2 regions of the Zhenhengia sp. genome follow, and region 2 is predicted to be linked to the other one. Evidence: a T-box and tRNA genes for the amino acid it is inferred to sense, from the RefSeq annotation. Region 2 holds a T-box; the other holds one or more tRNA genes.
What was found. The T-box of region 2 lies ahead of ACLTBU_RS00260 (valine--tRNA ligase). A T-box ahead of a tRNA ligase gene usually reads a tRNA of that ligase, here a tRNA-Val.
Positions count from the first base shown of each region.

Region 1: it has a tRNA-Val gene. The T-box ahead of ACLTBU_RS00260 (valine--tRNA ligase) is inferred to sense a tRNA for this amino acid. The anticodon was not compared.

Region 1 is NZ_JBKVCH010000009.1:40,389-48,999, reverse strand. It holds gene ACLTBU_RS10955 (SpoIIE family protein phosphatase) at 1-1,233, opposite strand, end outside; gene ACLTBU_RS10950 (amidase domain-containing protein) at 1,349-2,374, opposite strand; gene ACLTBU_RS10945 (peptidylprolyl isomerase) at 2,479-3,219, shown strand; gene ACLTBU_RS10940 (nitrite/sulfite reductase) at 3,342-4,892, shown strand; tRNA gene ACLTBU_RS10935 (tRNA-Val) at 5,069-5,141, opposite strand; tRNA gene ACLTBU_RS10930 (tRNA-Met) at 5,146-5,219, opposite strand; gene ACLTBU_RS10925 (MATE family efflux transporter) at 5,361-6,791, opposite strand; gene ACLTBU_RS10920 (patatin family protein) at 6,859-7,731, opposite strand; gene ACLTBU_RS10915 (FtsB family cell division protein) at 8,123-8,398, opposite strand; gene yabQ (spore cortex biosynthesis protein YabQ) at 8,459-8,611, opposite strand, start outside.
Region 2 is NZ_JBKVCH010000001.1:43,467-52,077, reverse strand. It holds gene ACLTBU_RS00280 (pentapeptide repeat-containing protein) at 1-694, shown strand, start outside; gene ACLTBU_RS00275 (helix-turn-helix domain-containing protein) at 842-1,885, shown strand; gene ACLTBU_RS00270 (hypothetical protein) at 2,152-2,574, shown strand; gene ACLTBU_RS00265 (sugar ABC transporter permease) at 2,909-3,139, opposite strand; gene ACLTBU_RS00260 (valine--tRNA ligase) at 3,573-5,960, opposite strand; T-box leader at 6,022-6,286, opposite strand; gene ACLTBU_RS00255 (HAD-IIIA family hydrolase) at 6,488-7,015, opposite strand; gene argS (arginine--tRNA ligase) at 7,206-8,611, opposite strand, start outside.

The DNA.
Region 1 (8,611 bases), on a different contig from region 2:
AATAAAACCTTTCTTTTCGAAAATATTCATCATTTCCTGAGCATGCTTATAAGTTGTATTTATATCCTGCTCCCAACAAAAACGTCTCATAGAGCAATCTATACACATTTTCTCCCCAGTTTCTTCTATAATACGTTTCACATCTTTTTGTGTAAAATCAGTTTTCTTCAAATCTGTCTTCTGAAAACTATCACCTAACTTCTCAAAGCCACCTACAATATGCTTAAGCCTGCTTGTCATAATACGTTGTACACGTTCTAAATGTAGCTGTTCATTCTGTTCTCTACTCTTTTCTCCAAACCAGCCCGCAAGCCCAAAATAATGTTTAGGTAAAATCATACTAATTAATGAAGCTATAAGATAGGCTCCTAATAAACTTAGGTCTATCTGCCCTCCATTAAATAGCATACACCCTAAAATTTGCCCTACGGCACCTCCTAATATGACACCGCATCTTCCTAGTGTTAAAAACAGCCCTCCCATTAAGGCTGTCATACCATATATAGCTACAAAAACAGGCTCTATGTATCCAATTATGACAAGTAAACTACTCATGACCATACTTATAGTCACCCCTATATTCATGCCACCTAGATAAATGACACCTATAAGTACAATATAGGTAAGAATATCTCTAAAATAAATTTCTTTGCACAGTGGTACACGTATATAAAAATCTACAAGTCCTGCTATTAATACAGCAAACATTAATATAACACTAATACCTTCTTTATTTGTCAAGGGCGTATCCCTTTGTTCTTTTAGTACTTCTATACCACAATAAAATATGTAAGTAAGAGCTGCTGCTACTATAGCTTCTACTACACCGATTGCGATTGCATACAGTGTTCTACCTAAAATAACTGTACATACTAAATTCACTAATAAGGTACTTACAAAGACGCTCACCATTTGATTACGTATATTAAAAGACTTCTGACTTTCTTCTATGAATTTCCTTATAAGCATTATAATAGTAATCATTAAGATATACTTTAGCACTCGAATATTAAAATCTCCTACTGAAAGTATTCCTAGTATAGCTACCAATGGTCCAAAGTATCTCATACTTTTGGTTACATATAAACTTCCTATATATGCTATACCAGCTGTATAAAAACTTCCCTCAAATCCTACTCGAGCAAACATAAAACTTATAAGGATTAAACAAATTTCATGCCAATTGACTCCTAAAGCGACTTGTTTTTTATCTTTTGTATCTACTCTATTCATCTCTTTCCCCTCCTACATAATGTTCATTATAGAAGAGCCTATTTGAAATATTTGTAAATACTTAGCTAAATAATCAAAAAACTTTTAGACAAATTTAGCCTATCCTTTAACTTTTTTAGGGGTTATAGCCCAAAATATTATAATAAACTCTTTGATTAGGCTTAGTAGCAAGAGGAATATTAAAACCTCTTATACCATCTACCCCCGAATGCTGTGCAATAAGTAAATCTTTTGTCAACGGCGTCTCTCCATCCTCTTTTACAATACCCACTACAAGCATACTATGCGTTGTTTCCTTAAGGTCTCCTAGCTGTACAATATCTCCTAATTTCATAGACTGCATATCTCCAAGTTGGGCCACCAATCCAAAGCCTTCATTATTAAGCATATAAGTCTTCAGCGCATCAGCACTTGTAAAACTAGGGGTACGATACTGATCAGAGTACCAATACCATTTATGTGTTACATACTTACCCTGATGATCAAAAGGTATTCCCCCTGCAAATAGACACTGTGACACGAAATTTGTACAATCCCCACCATATGCCTCATAATTTTTCCACTCCTTTGTATTCGGCACCAATGCATATTTTCTCGCATATTCTACAGCTTTTTCTCTACTATAAATACCTTTAGGGATAGCTCTTATCTCACGGGATTGGCTAAACTCCCATTTTTTCTTTTTCTGCCTTCTTCCCCGCAGCTCCAGCTCATATGGTCCTGCCAAATCAAACTCATATTCATAAGTATCTTCTTCTATTCTCCATTCCCTCCCTTCCTTTACTAATACAAATTGATGCTCTAGGTTCTTTAATATGGTCTTAGCAGGAATGCCCTTATACTGCAACTCCATATCTAAACCCACCCTTACATCACACGCTCTATCACTTCCTCCTATGTACTTCCATGCTGGATGTAGAACCGGCCTTTGAAAAGTAAGGTTGACCGATTGCTGTTTATAATGTTCAATTTGTGCCTTTAGTAAAAATTCTTCCTTTATAAAGGTATAATTTCCTTTCAAACTATACGCAAAGTAATCCTTAAACTGATATACCTTATACTTTTGTTCTCCTAACATTTTATAGTAATTTTGCAGATATCCCATAATAAACTCCTGGACCTTCCTAGGTTCATCTGTCATATTACCACCTCCCTTACTCTATCCTATACCTGTCGAATTTCCTTTATGCCTTTCTTTATTTATGGTACAATAGTTGCATAATTACTTATTAAAAGGAGACTATTATGGAAAATAAAGTTATCGCTGTTGTTGATGGCCGTGAAGTAACAGAAAGCCATCTTGTAAGCTTAGTGCAAAGTTTAGGTCAAAATGCTGCAAGATTTGCTGGCGAAGGTGGTCGCAAACAACTTGTTGAAGAATTAATCACTCAAGAACTTTTCTATTCAGATGCTATTGCTAATGGTTTAGATAAAGATGCAGAATTTTTAGCTACTGCTGAAAACATGTACAATACATTATTAAAACAATATGCGCTTAGCAAATTACTCGGTACTGTAACAGTATCTGATGAAGAAGCTGAAAGCTATTTCAACGATCACAAGGATACTTTCAAATCAGGCCCAAGTGCACGTGCTAGTCATATTTTAGTAGATTCTAAAGAACAAGCTGAAGCTATTCTTGAAGAAATCAACGGTGGTCTTAGCTTTGAAGAAGCTGCTTCTAAATACTCAAGCTGCCCATCTAGAGAACGTGGTGGAGATTTAGGTGAATTTGGCAAAGGTCAAATGGTTCCTGAATTTGAAAATGCAGTATTTAACATGAAAGCTGGTGAAGTAAGCGCACCTATTCAAACACAATTTGGTTACCACATTATTAAAGTTGCATCTGTAAACGAAGGTGAAGATGCTAAATTTGAAGATGTAAAAGATAGAGTTAAACAACTTGTTATGTCTATGAAACACAACGCAGTTTACACAGCAAAACAAGCTGAACTTAAAGCAAAATACACTGTAGAAGTAAAATAACTTTTCCTATTTAAAAGAGCGCAAGAAATCCATATGGACTTCTTGCGCTCTTTTTATTTTTAAGTATACCTTTATTTAGATGTGGAAAACTAAGAAAAACTTTAACCATTACAGGTGATATTATGAATAAACTTAACGAAATCCTACTTGAAGAACTCCCTGACCTAAAAAAACACAGCGAAGCTTTTCTTAATAAAGAACTTTCAAAACTAAACTTTAAACGTTACTCTGGAGCTTTTGGTGTATACGCTACGCGTAGTCAGAAAAGTTTTATTCTCCGTTTTCGACTCCCCGGAGGTGTTATCTCTAAAGAAGAACTTCAGTTCATCTATGATATGGCTCTTAAATATAATTTAGGCGGTATCCATCTTACAACAAGGCAATGTATTCAATTACACAATCTTTCCTTAGATGCTATCCTAGACATTATAGAACAAGGCATTTTAAAAGGTCTCTACACTCGAGGAAGTGGTGGAAATTATCCTAGAAATGTATCTATGTCTCCACTCACCGGTGTAACCCCTGGAGAAGCTTTTGATGTTCTTCCTTTTGCTATAGCAGCTAATGTTTATCTTCTAAAATCTATTTATGCTTATCATTTACCTAGAAAATTCAAAGTAGCTTTTTCTAATACCCCAACTGCAGATGCTCATTCTACAATACAGGATTTAGGCTTTATTGCTATGTCCTATGATCATAACCCCTTCTTTAAGGTCTATGCAGGCGGTGGCTTAGGCAAGGATCCTGAACCCTCTCTTGTTATCCCTATTTCACTTCCTCCCTCAGATGTACTCTATGCTATAGAAGCTATGCTAAATTTATTTATAAAGGAAGGAAATTACGAGGATCACAATAAAGCGCGTGTCAGATACATCGTCAACAAACTAGGCAAAGCTCAATTTATTGCTAGTTTTTTAGATGAGCTTGAAATAGCTAAACAAAGCAAAGAGCTTTCCCTCCCTTTTACACCTAGCTTCGAAGTCTATGAAGATTGGTCTACTACCCTCATACATCCTCGTATTTTTAAGCAAAAGCAGATAAATCTATATAGCATGTATTTTCAACCTCTAGGTGGCCAGCTTACATTGAAGCTCCTCAAGCAACTCCTTCAATACTTAGACTATCTGCCTAAAGTACGCTTAAGGCTTACTATGACCGAAGGTTTTTATATGATTAATTTAGATGAGGCAACAGCCCTTAAACTACTTGAGCTTACAGACGGCCTAGGTGGTGAAACTAAACTTACTCAAAGTGTAAGTTGTATTGGTGTTCCCACTTGCCAAATGGGTATACTAAATAGCCAAGAACTTCTAGATAACATTATCTCCTACTTCAATCATAAAAAGTATAAAAAAGATATATTACCCCGTGTATATATTTCTGGGTGCCCTAACTCCTGTGGGGTACACCAAATAGGTAGCATCGGCTTTGCGGGCAAGAAAAAACGTATCGAGAATGTTATCACCGACTGTTATACGCTGTATATAGGCGGTTCTTTCCATGCCGATCATGTAAGACTTGGTATACCTTTAGGAGATATACCTTCACCACTTATTCCAGAATTTCTTTATAAGCTAGCTCTGCAACTAGAATCACTTAATATAAATTTTGATACTTGGTTCGAGACCGATCAAGATTCTCTTACAGCTTTTATACAGCCTTATCTGGTATAAAGTTTAAAATAGGCTAGAACACACCCAATAAAGTTGCCATCATAGGAATATCTACCCATGGTATCAAAATACCCAAGGCTATCGTATAGCTGTATTTTCTCAAAAATCTATGCCTTCTACACCCCTTAACAAAATAAAAAAGCACCGCAAAATGCGGTGCTTTTTTAAATTAAAAATGGTCGCTATAGGGCTCGAACCTATGACCCCCTGCTTGTAAGGCAGGTGCTCTCCCAGCTGAGCTAAGCGACCAAAGTAGCGGAAGACGGATTCGAACCGCCGACACCATGGGTATGAACCATGTGCTCTAGCCAACTGAGCTATTCCGCCATATTCATTTCTTTAAGGCCCGTGCCTCAAGTACTTCTGTAGTATATACTATTACTTGTCATAATGCAAGTACTTTTTTTATTTTTTTTGTTATAACTAGAAGTTTTTTATCACTTCTAGTTATAACATGAGAAAATTAGATTAATCCATAACCTTTTTATCATTAAAAGTCTTTTTATAGAAGATGCCAAAACAAATAAATGTTGTAATAGATGCTAAAATATCTGCTACTGGCTCAGCAGTAAATACACCCGCTAATTTATTTTCCATTAGTAATGGTAAGATAAAGATAAGCGGAATTAATAGAATAACCTTTCTTAATAAAGCTAAGAATAAAGAAATTTTTGCCTGACCTAACGCTAAAAACGTCTGTTGACATGAATTTTGTATACCCATCATAAACATCCCAGCAAAGAAGATCCTAATCCCCCAACTTGTCATACTCATAACTTCTGGATTTTTATTAAAAATGCTTACAAATACTCCTGGTACCGTCATAAGCAAAATCCACATTATACCTGTATAAGCAAAGCTACTCATCAAGAAGAGTTTGAAAGCTTTCTTAACTCTATCCATTTGTTTAGCACCATAGTTATAACTAATAATAGGTTGCGCTCCTTGTGCAAGTCCCATAAGTGGTAACACAATGATTTGCATGATACTACTCATAATGGTCATAGAACCAATGGCTAAATCACCAATTCCTACCCCTATTGCATCCCCATATATAAGTAATTGTTTATTAAGACTGATTAAAACAAGACTTTCTGTCGCCTGCATAATAAATGGTGATACACCTAAAGTCGTAATTTTAAAGGCTATAGAAGCACTTGGCTTTAAGTATTCTTTCTTTATTTTAATTGTTGTCTTACTACCTAGAATCTCATTTATTACTTTGTTGTTAAATTTCTTCTCTTTACCAAAGAAGAAGTAAATAACCCATATTGCAGAAACAGCTTGTGCCATAATTGTTGCAAGAGCTGCCCCACGCACACCCATATCAAATCCAAAAATAAAGATAGGGTCCAATACGATATTAATAAATGCCCCCACCATGACTGTACACATACCTACTTTTGCAAAACCTTGTGTATTGATAAATGGATTCATACCAAGTGCAATTTGTACAGCAAGTGTTCCTAATAAGTAAATACCTAAATATTGAGTTGCATAAGTAATCGTGTCATTACTTGCTCCAAATGCCCATAAAATAGGCTCTTTGAAGATAAATAGAGCACACATAAGTACTGTTCCAAGGATAAGAAGCAATGAAAAACTATTACTTAATATCTTTTGTGCGCCCTCTTTATCCTTCTCTCCCATCTTAATAGCTGCAAGAGGTGCTCCACCCATACCTATAAGTGCACTAAACGCTGAAATAATCATAATAATTGGGAAAGCTACTCCAATACCCGCCATAGCTGCCTTTGCATCTGGAAGTCTACCAATATATATTCTATCTACAATATTGTAAAGAACATTCACAAGTTGAGCAATAATGGCCGGAAGTGCTAACTTAACAAGTAACTTACCTACACTATCTTTTCCTAAATCTGTAGTTTGTTGACTCACTTTATCATCTCCTTTTACATTACTAAATCATACCATACTACAATATTGTGATGAAGATATAAATACACTATTTGCTAACTACTACATTATCGCAATCACTACAGAAACTTTTTATCTGTCCATAGAGCCTTGCTGCATCTTCATATCCATTATTATAAAGTTCTCTAAGTTTTTCTACATCCTTTTCAAATCTTCCTATTGTAATAGGCTTAGAGGGACGAATAACCAAAGCTTCTCCAGAAGCTTCCCACTCACTTAATGTCTTTAACGTATTGTTATACATATGATGCCTATTTTGGATCGTCTCAATAAGCTTTGGATAACCCTTGTATTGTCTACTGTATAACCATTTAAAAGGTTCTGGCTTTTTCACATATCCTTCATTGCGTGTTACCACAACGATTTGTTTCGTATTTCCTCTCTCTTTCGAAAATTGAATAGGTATAGAATCAGCAGTTCCCCCATCTAGATACTTCTTTCCTTCAATCTCCACAATAGGTGCAAACATAGGAATAGAACTTGATGCCCTCAAATAACGATTTACTAAACTTTTATGACCACCATCTAGGTATTCTGGTTCCCCTGTCTCACAGTTAGTTACCACAATAGTTAAATGCATATTAGAATTATAGTAAGTTTCATAATCAAAAGGTACTAACTTATTAGGAATTTCTTCAAAGAGAAAATCCATTCCAAATATACTACCTCTCTTAATCATTCCTTCAAAGCTTAAATAACGTTTATCCCCAACATAATCTGTATTCACTTTAAAGTTTCTCCCTCTTTGTCTTGAGATATAAGACACAGCATTACAAGCACCTGCTGAAACACCTATAATATCCTGAAAAAGCAGACCTTTATCTAGGAAAAAATCTAATACGCCCCCTGTATAAAGCCCTCTCATACCTCCACCTTCTAATACTAGACCGACCTTGTTCATCTCTATCATCTCTTTCCCTTCAAAACTTCTTTCTTTGATTCTATTCTCATGTTCCTTCTTTTGTCTAGCATCTTTTGTAATTTTATTAATGTTATTTTTAAATAATAATGTAAATTTGAATTTTTTGTTGTATTATAAGGAACAAATGAGGATTCATCACGATAAGATTCAAATCACTATTACTCTGTTCATTTATATTCTTATCTTACCATTCCCAATGTGAAATTCTCTTTTAGCGGTTACCACGCGAAAAAGCAGATACTTATAAGGCTCGTCCTGGTACAAGTGAACACCAAAGTGGACTTGCTATGAAACTTTGCATGTACGCCTAAACATCAAAACACGTCTTTAACAGGTATACTAAATCCTATCAAGACGTGTTTTTTATGCTTTATTTCTCTTTAAATACAATATCATCTTTTTTAACCATTCCAAGTTTATCTCTTGCTACACGTTCTATATACTCCAATGATTCCATGTGGTCACGTTCATCTTCTAGTCCTTGAAGTTCTGCTTTATCTTTTTCTAACTCTTTCTGTGCTTCTATAATCTGTTCATCTACACTATCTATGACTTTATTAAGTTCTATTGTTTTAAATCCAAAATAGATTAGTATACCTATGCTGGCAACAAGTGTTATACGCCATACTATTTTTTTGTTCATCATATGTACCCCACCTAATTAATCATATAACCTAATTTTAATATGTTTGGATAAAGTTGTAAATCACTTTGTTTTACTATACTTTAATTGTGAACGCACATCTGACTTTTGATAATAGATTTTACGACTTAGTTTCTTAGTTTGTCTTCTGCGATATGTATTAAGACGCAACAGCAATCTTTGGAATGCCTTTAATGGAATCTTAATTAAATGGAT
Region 2 (8,611 bases):
AGATGGCTTGCCTTACGATAAAGTAGCGGGTACACCATGTAAAAATTTATTGCCAGACTTTCGTTGTCACAGTCATCATGAGCTTATAGAAAGAAAATTAAAAGGCTGTCTTTCCTATGATTGCTTTGGAGCAGGTCAAAAGGTTACACAAATAATTTACAAAGGGGAAGACTGGAGAAAGAGCCCTCATTGCCGACAGCAGATGTTCGAGGTTTTTCATATTGTTACACAATTACATCAGATGCTATGGTATTTGCTGGAGACTTATAGGATGAGTAATAATCAAAAGATGCAAGAAGACATACGCACACTCATAAGGAAGAATGAGCATATGACAACATTATCCCCTAATGAAATTCTGATGCTAGATATAGAGAGTTATAGAAAAAGCGTTAATACTATTTTAAAAGGCATAAATACTAGTCAGCCTAAAAAAGTAGATTATATGGGGAAAAACTTTAAAAGGGCAAATCTTGATGGGAAAGATTTCAGCATGTCCTTTTTGATTATGGCTAATTTAGAAGGGTGTAGCTTAAAAGGCACTAACTTTTTAGGAGCAGATCTACGAGATACTAACATTCAAAATACAGATTTAAGTGAGAGCATTTTTCTAACACAAATGCAGGTTAATGCCGCAAGAGGAAATAAAGCAACTCAATTACCAAAACATTTAACGAAGCCTACTACATGGTAGAGACAACTCCTATTTGACTCAACTTACGTTTGAGTAGACTCTAGAAATGCTTTATTGTTTAATGAAAGTATATACCTTAAAATAAAGTTGTAATGAGGCGGCCGAATTATTCAAGTATTAAATAGTGGTAAGATAGGAGAAGCAGGCATGAAATTAGAAATAGGTAAATGTATTAAAAGCCTACGATTGCAAAAAGGCATTACACAAGAAGAACTTGCCAATTATTTAGGGATTTCTTACCAAGCAGTCTCTAAATGGGAAACAGATGCTAATACACCAGATATTGCATTACTTCCACAGCTTTCTATATTTTTTGGTGTGACAATAGATGATTTCTTCAAATTATCAGATGAGGAGCATTTTAAACGTATAGATAACATGTTACTGAATGAGCGTATTATTTCAGATGAAGGGTTTGCCTATGCAAAGAAGTTCCTAAATGAATTGCTTATGCAAGATTCACAAAATATAGAGGCACTTTGTTTATTGTCTAAACTTTATAACCATAGGGCAAAATCAGATCATGAATTAGCTAAAACCTATGCTAAAGAGGCATTACTTTATGAGCCAACTAATCGCTCTTTACATGTAAGACTGATAGAAGCTAGCCAAGGTATTACAGGAGATGGTTATATTGATAATCATTCAGAACTCATAAAGTTTTATCAGAACTTCATTATACAGAACCCAACATATATAACAGGGTATATTATACTCATTAACCAGCTTATTGCTGATTCTAGATTTAAGGAAGCAGAGCGAGTGATTAAGCAGGCTAGGAAAGTAGAAGATCGTTATGTATTCTATATTTTTGAAGGAGATATACAATTAGGCTTAGGACATAGAGAAGAAGCAGTTGAAATATGGAATGAGACAGTTAAACGCTTTACCCATATATGGCAAGTATACGCATGTCGTGCAGACCGTTTCTTAAAATTAGATAGAGTAGAAGAAGCCATGAAGGATTACCATCAGTGCTTTGATATGCAAGAAAAACCTAGATTGGTAGATGGATTATGTTCCCTAGCACCTTTATATGAAGAACGAGGGGAGTATGAAAAAGCAATAAAAATATGGGAACAATACATGATGGTCTTACAAGAAGATCATGGTATCACAACGGGAGAGGCACTCGATGCCCCTATGAGAGAAATTGAAAGATTAAATAACTTAAAAAGCTCCTCTATTTAATAGGGGGCTTTTAAGTTATTTAATCTACTTATTTTTTTAATTTAGTTTATGTAGAAGGCATATAATTTATTTAGTTATTTTTGTAATGAAAGTTGAATATTTCTGTAAATTTTATTGTAAAAATATAATGAATATGATAAATATAAGAATATATAGAACAAAGAAAGAATAAAAAAGAAGAATATTATTATAATAGGATTGCTCAAGGAATTTGAATACTCGAATAACCATACTGTGAAAAGATAGAGAAAGGAATAGAGAAAACTATGAAAAAGAATATAGGATACATGGTAATTATTATAAGTATCATTATTATATTTATGATAAGTAATAATTATGGTAATAAGCCCTTTGAGCATCTCGTAGCAGATGAAATAGGAGATATTTTATTAAATACAGATTTTAGTGATGTAAGTGTGCGTATTGAAGAAAGTGAACATATAAAAGTGCTATCAAGACTTCTAAAAAGGATTATTATTCAAGAGGAAGAAAGGCCTAATAAATATGAAGTAAGTATGATACATTTTACGTTAAATATGAAAGATGGTAATAAAATACAATTAAGCCTTTGTAATCCTTATCTATTGATAGATGGCAAAAGCTATAAAATGAAATATGGTGCTGGTGAACAATTAAGAATGCTATGGTATCAGTATATACAGAAATCTCTGGTAGAAACTTATAATTAACATAAAGATCCTAGGGGATTGAAATATATGTTCTAAAATTTTATTAGATTAAAAATTAAGAATGTAGAAAGTACAAAAGGAAAGTGTATAATACATAAAAAAATATAAAAAGAGTGCCCCATAAGGTACTTTCAGTTACTTATACAGTAAAAATTTCGTAAAACTTGTGTTTCGCGAATAGTTCATTATATAAGTAAATCGCTCTTCTTATACCTAAAACCCACCTATAAGGCTTCCTGTTCTGCTATTAAACAATTTGTTTTATAGGTAGGGTTTTCTATTGTCAACAGTATCTGATATTGTTGAAAAAAATAACCATTTGTCAAGATATCTTTTATAGCGTAATTCTGCACTTAGAAGGTTTTTCTTTCTTATACAATACAACTACCAAATCACCTTGTTGAGGACAAATATTGCTTGCACTGATATACTTTCTTTTTTTATAAGTAGTTTCATTCACATTGTATTGAACTGTTATTAGATGTGGAAATTGTACCTGATTAATAACTTTGAGTCCCCCTAGTTTAATAACAGAAATCACAGTTCCTTTTACGCTATCTTCCATAATTATCATCCTCCTTAAATTCTCAGCTATTGGCTTATAAGAATATCATTAATTAAGTATAGCATATTCCTAATTAATAGGATAGTATAGTTTATACTAAAAATTCTGAATTTATACAAAGTACAATACATATAATAGGGTTATCTATACTCTATATATACAATATAGATAACCCTATCAATAATAATACTTATAGAGATTTAGGTATAGATAACTTGTATTTCGCGAAGAGTTACTTGTATAAAGAAAACCGCTCTTCTTATACCTAAAACCCATCTATAATGTATAGTGACATAAATGTGTTAATATATTGTTTTTGACACAAAAGTGTTTACATTTAACTTCCTCTCTTCTATCATGTATAGAATATAAAACACGGTTAATCTCCAAGTGGATCTATTAACTATGTTTTATATTTTATTAGTGCCTAAGTCTATCGCGTATTAATTATAAGATCTCCTATTGTGCCACAAGCTTTAATATCTTTTGATTCTCTTATAAAGTAATCAATATATATTGCATCCGTTATTATTATAAATTCTTTTAGTTCAGTCTTCATAGATAAATTATTCTCTGATTTATATTTCCGTATTTCTCCTAATACCCTTTTCAATTCAATTCCAAACCCTAGAATACTATTATTTATTTCCTCGTTAATTTTCCACTCCATCAGATGTATAGAAATACATTTCTCATATACTCTGAAAAAGCTTTGATAAATATACTCTGTTTGATGAGGAATATAGATGGCATATAACTTAAGAATATTAAGCAATGCATAATAAATAGTGTATTGTGCAGCACATCTTTCTTTTTCACCATGAATATGGGGTTTATATAATCTATCTTTTACAATTTCTAAATAATCATCACAAAAATCTTTCCAAAACAAGTCATCTATTTCGTGTCTTGCTAGACCTATTTCATATTGGTCTAACAATTTAGTGCATGTTAGCATTGTTTGATTTATTCGCTCTAATATCCATTTATCTGCTGGAAGTAAATGAGGTTTATTTTTACAAAGTAATAGGTTTTTATCAAAATCCTGTAAATGCATAAAACTAAATTTACTTGCATTCCATAGTTTATTCATAAATCTCTTTGAGGGCATTAACTCTGATTCAGAAAAAAATGTATCAGCCCCAAGTTTTGTATTAGCGGCCCAATATCTCAAAGCATCAGCGGAATGTTCTGTAATTAATGTTTTGGGAGAAAGTTTACCATTATTTTTGGATTTACTTATCTTCTCTCCTTTTTTTGCAAGAACAAATCCTGAAATCATGATGTCCTTCCAAGGTAGTTTACCCGTATGATATAAGCTTCTAACAATAGTATAAAATGCCCAAGTTCTTATAATTTCATGAGCTTGTGTTCTAAGGCTCATTGGGATTTCTAACTCTAATCTTTCGTCATGCTCGTGCCATTTGCGATTAATTTGTGGTGTTATAGATGAAGTGGCCCAAGTATCCATTACAGCAGTTTCAGGGATAAAGGTAGTTCCACCACACTTACAGATAGTTTTAGGGGTCTCTCCTAAAGGATTAATAGGTAAGTCTTTTTCTTGTGGAAGAATAACGGCTCCACATTTCTTACAGTACCAGATTGGAATAGGTACTCCAAAATAGCGTTGTCTCGAAATACACCAATCCCATTTTAGGTTCTGAACCCATGAAATATAACGGTTTTTCATTGAGATTGGATGCCAATTAATTTCATCAGCAGCTTGTAGATAACGATCCTTATCAGTTAATATATCAATGTACCATTGTTTAGAAGGAATAATTTCTACAGATTTTCCACAACGCTCATGTGAAGCTACTAAATGTGTCATTGTTTCTTGTTTGATTAATAGGTTTTGTTTAACTAGCTCCTCAATGATAATTTCTCTTGCCTTTTCTACTCTTAATCCTCCAATAAAAGGAATTTCATTATCGATTGTTCCATTAGGCAAAATAACTTTTTTGTAAGGCAGCTGATATTTATCATACCATTTTGTATCTGTTATATCTCCAAAAGTAGCACACATAACAATTCCGGTACCCTTATCTAATTCAACGTTATCATCTCCTAAGATAGGAATTTCATGTTTGTATAAAGGTGTAATAGCTTTCTTTCCAATATACTTTTTATAACGTGAATCTTGACTATTGATAAATAAAGCTACTACGCCATACAGTAGCTCAGGTCTAGTGGTTGCTACTATTAGTTGTTCATTGTCTACTTCAAATGGTATATAGTTAAAACTTGTGTCCTTTTCTACTGTTTCTAATTCAGCTTGAGCAATAGATGTTTGACACTCAGTACACCATAGTACTGGGGCTTCTTTGGTATAGGCTTTTCCCTTCTTTACGAGATCCAAGAATAGACGCTGAGAAATACGTGTTGTTGTAGGATTGATTGTTTCATACTGTAAATTCCAATCAACTGAAAAACCCATCGATTTCCACAAAGATGTAAATTCATGTTCATATTTTTGAGCTACTTCAGTACATTTTGTGGTCATTTCTTCTCTAGATAAGTTTCTGGCTAATAAATGGTATTCTTTTTCTACTAGTCTTTCTGTAGGTAAACCATTGTCATCAAAACCAAAAGGATAGAATATGTTATATCCGTGCATTCTTTTAAATCTAGCAATTATTTCTGCCTGAGTATAAGAGAAAATATGTCCTATGTGCAATTGTCCACTTACTGTTGGAGGTGGCGTATCAATAGAATAAGTTTGTTTCTGGTTATCATATCTATAGCTATAAATATCATTCTCCTCCCAAAGTTGTTGCATTTCTTTTTCAATGCTTGCTGCATCATAATGTTTTTGCATCATTTCATCCTCCTTTAGATTATAAAATATAAAACAAAAAACGCCCTAAGCATATGTCAAATATGCTTAGGGCGAACTCTTTATGTCCGTGGTACCACCTAAATTCAGATGAAAATCATCTGCTCTCGAACAGTGCGGGATGTGTAGTTATAAATCCGATACTGCTTTCCTTTTAACGGTGGAAATTTCCGGTGAAGTCTACTCTGGGGAATCCCTTTTCATTTCACAGCTCAAAGGCTACTTCCATACTCTCTTCATGAAGATTTTCACCATCCATCTTCTCTCTGCTAATCCAATGAGTATGTACTCCTCCTCGTCAATGCTTTGTCTTATATTTTTATTAATTGTACCTTTAATATTAAATATTGTCAATAATATCATGAATAATAGTTTTTGGTAAATTTACACACTAATCAGTTCGTATATTTCATTTAATATTATGAGTTGAAGGGTGAATTATTAATGAGTAGTCTATAGCTGCCCAAATAGTGCGAGAATTAGATATATGATTTTATAGGTGGGTTCTTATGTTATTTATTTAATAACCAATTCATTGCGTCTAATAGGTTTTTAGCAGTATACATAGGTTCAAAGTCAATCCATTTATGACGATATTTTCCTAAAGCTTCTTCTCCTGCCCCTGTTTTAACCAAAATAGCCTGCATACCAGCTTGAGAGGCTGCTAACATATCGCTCCATCTATCTCCTATTACGACGCAATTTTTTCTATTCAATTGATAGGTCTGAGAGGCTGTTAATAACATTTCTGGACTAGGCTTGCGGCAAGAACAATTTTCAGTATGGCTATGTGGACAGATATATACTTCTCTAAATCCAAAGCTTAATAGTTCGTCTTCAAAAGCCTGCAGTGTACATTCTCCTTTTGAAATGCCTGGTTGATTAGAGAAGGCAAAAAGAGGTATATTATATCTCTTAGCAAGTTCAAGTGCCTCTTTGGCAAAAGGATAGAGTTTAAATGCTCCTGGATAGGTTACAGAAGCATCTCCACCTATGGTTCCATCTCTGTCAATAAATAAAGCTTCAATGTTACGATACATTTTATTATCCTCCTAAGCAATCATTGTTTATTTGCTATAAGGTACTGGTGTAAATATTTAGAATTTTCATTCCTCTAAGTTAGTAATGACTTTACAGGCACCATGTTCTACTTTATTATTTTAAATAAAACAAATACTATATCTTTAATACCTATATAAAATAGCATTGAAATTTTAATAGGTACATTTATTACATTTTATGAGGAACTTCTATACCAAGAAGGTCTAAGCCTGTTACAAGCATTTCCTTACAAAGTGCAGTAAGTTTAAGCCAAGATTGTTGTTTGGAAATGTTGGATTCTGTAAGTATTTTATGTTCATGGTAGAAACGATTAAATAAGTTACAAAGCTCATAAAGATACTGACAAAGTTTATGTGGGCTATATTGCATAATACTTTCAGGAACGAGTTCATTAAATAAAGCAAGTTTAAGCATCAGTGCACGTTCCATTTCACTACTTGGAGCATCTATCTTACTTCGGACATCTACTAGAGAGGCTTTTTCTAATAGAGCACTCATACGTACTGCAGTATAAAGAAGGTAAGGTCCTGTATTACCTTCAAATGAAGTGAAACGTTCTAAATCAAAGACATAGTCTTTTGAAATTTGATTGGATAAATCTCCATATTTTAAGGCAGCAAGACCAATTTGTTTAGAGATTATAAGGGCTTCTTCTTTTGAGATAGCTTTATTCTGAGCAACCTTGGCATAAACTTTTGTATGAACTTCTTCAATTAGTTGCTCTAATCTCATTACTCCACCATTTCTTGTCTTAAAAGGTTTACCATCTGTACCATTCATTGTACCAAAACCTAGGAAGGTAAGTTTTGTTGTAGGGGGAATAAGTTCAGCTTTTCGAGCTGTACGGAAGACTTGTTCAAAATGTAAGGATTGTCTTTTATCCACAATATAGATAACTTCATTTGGGTTAAAGAGCTGTTTTCTCTCGATCAAAGTCGCTAAATCGGTTGTACTATATAAAGTTGCACCATCAGATTTCACTAAAATACAAGGTGGCATTTCACGTGTATCGGCATCTTCCTTAATATCTACAACTACAGCGCCATCATTTTCATAGGCTAGCCCAAGTTCTTTAAGATTTTCAATCATTTTAGGAATATAAGGCTGAGCATCACTTTCCTTTTTCCATAAATCAAAGTGTACGTTTAAAGCTGTGTAGTTTTTCTTCAGGTCATCTATAGAAACCTTTAAGATTTGCTGCCATAAAGCTTTGTAGCCAGGATGGTTCTGTTGGAATAAAAAAGTGATATTTTTTGCCTCAGACATAAATTCAGGATGTTCTTTCGCATAGCTACTTGCCACAGGATAAATTTCTTCTAATTCTGAAATTGTAAAAGGAGCCTCATTAGGATAATCCGCTTTATACGATGCATCAAAATAAGGAAGTTCTGGGTGACGCTTTTTTACTTCTGCAATAATAAGTCCAATCTGAAGTCCCCAGTCACCTAAATGGACATCTCCTAATACGTTATAGCCTAAAAAACGATACATACGTTTAAGACTTTCACCAATAATAGCTGTTCTAAGATGTCCTATATGAAGAGGTTTAGCAATATTAGCACCGCCGTAATCAA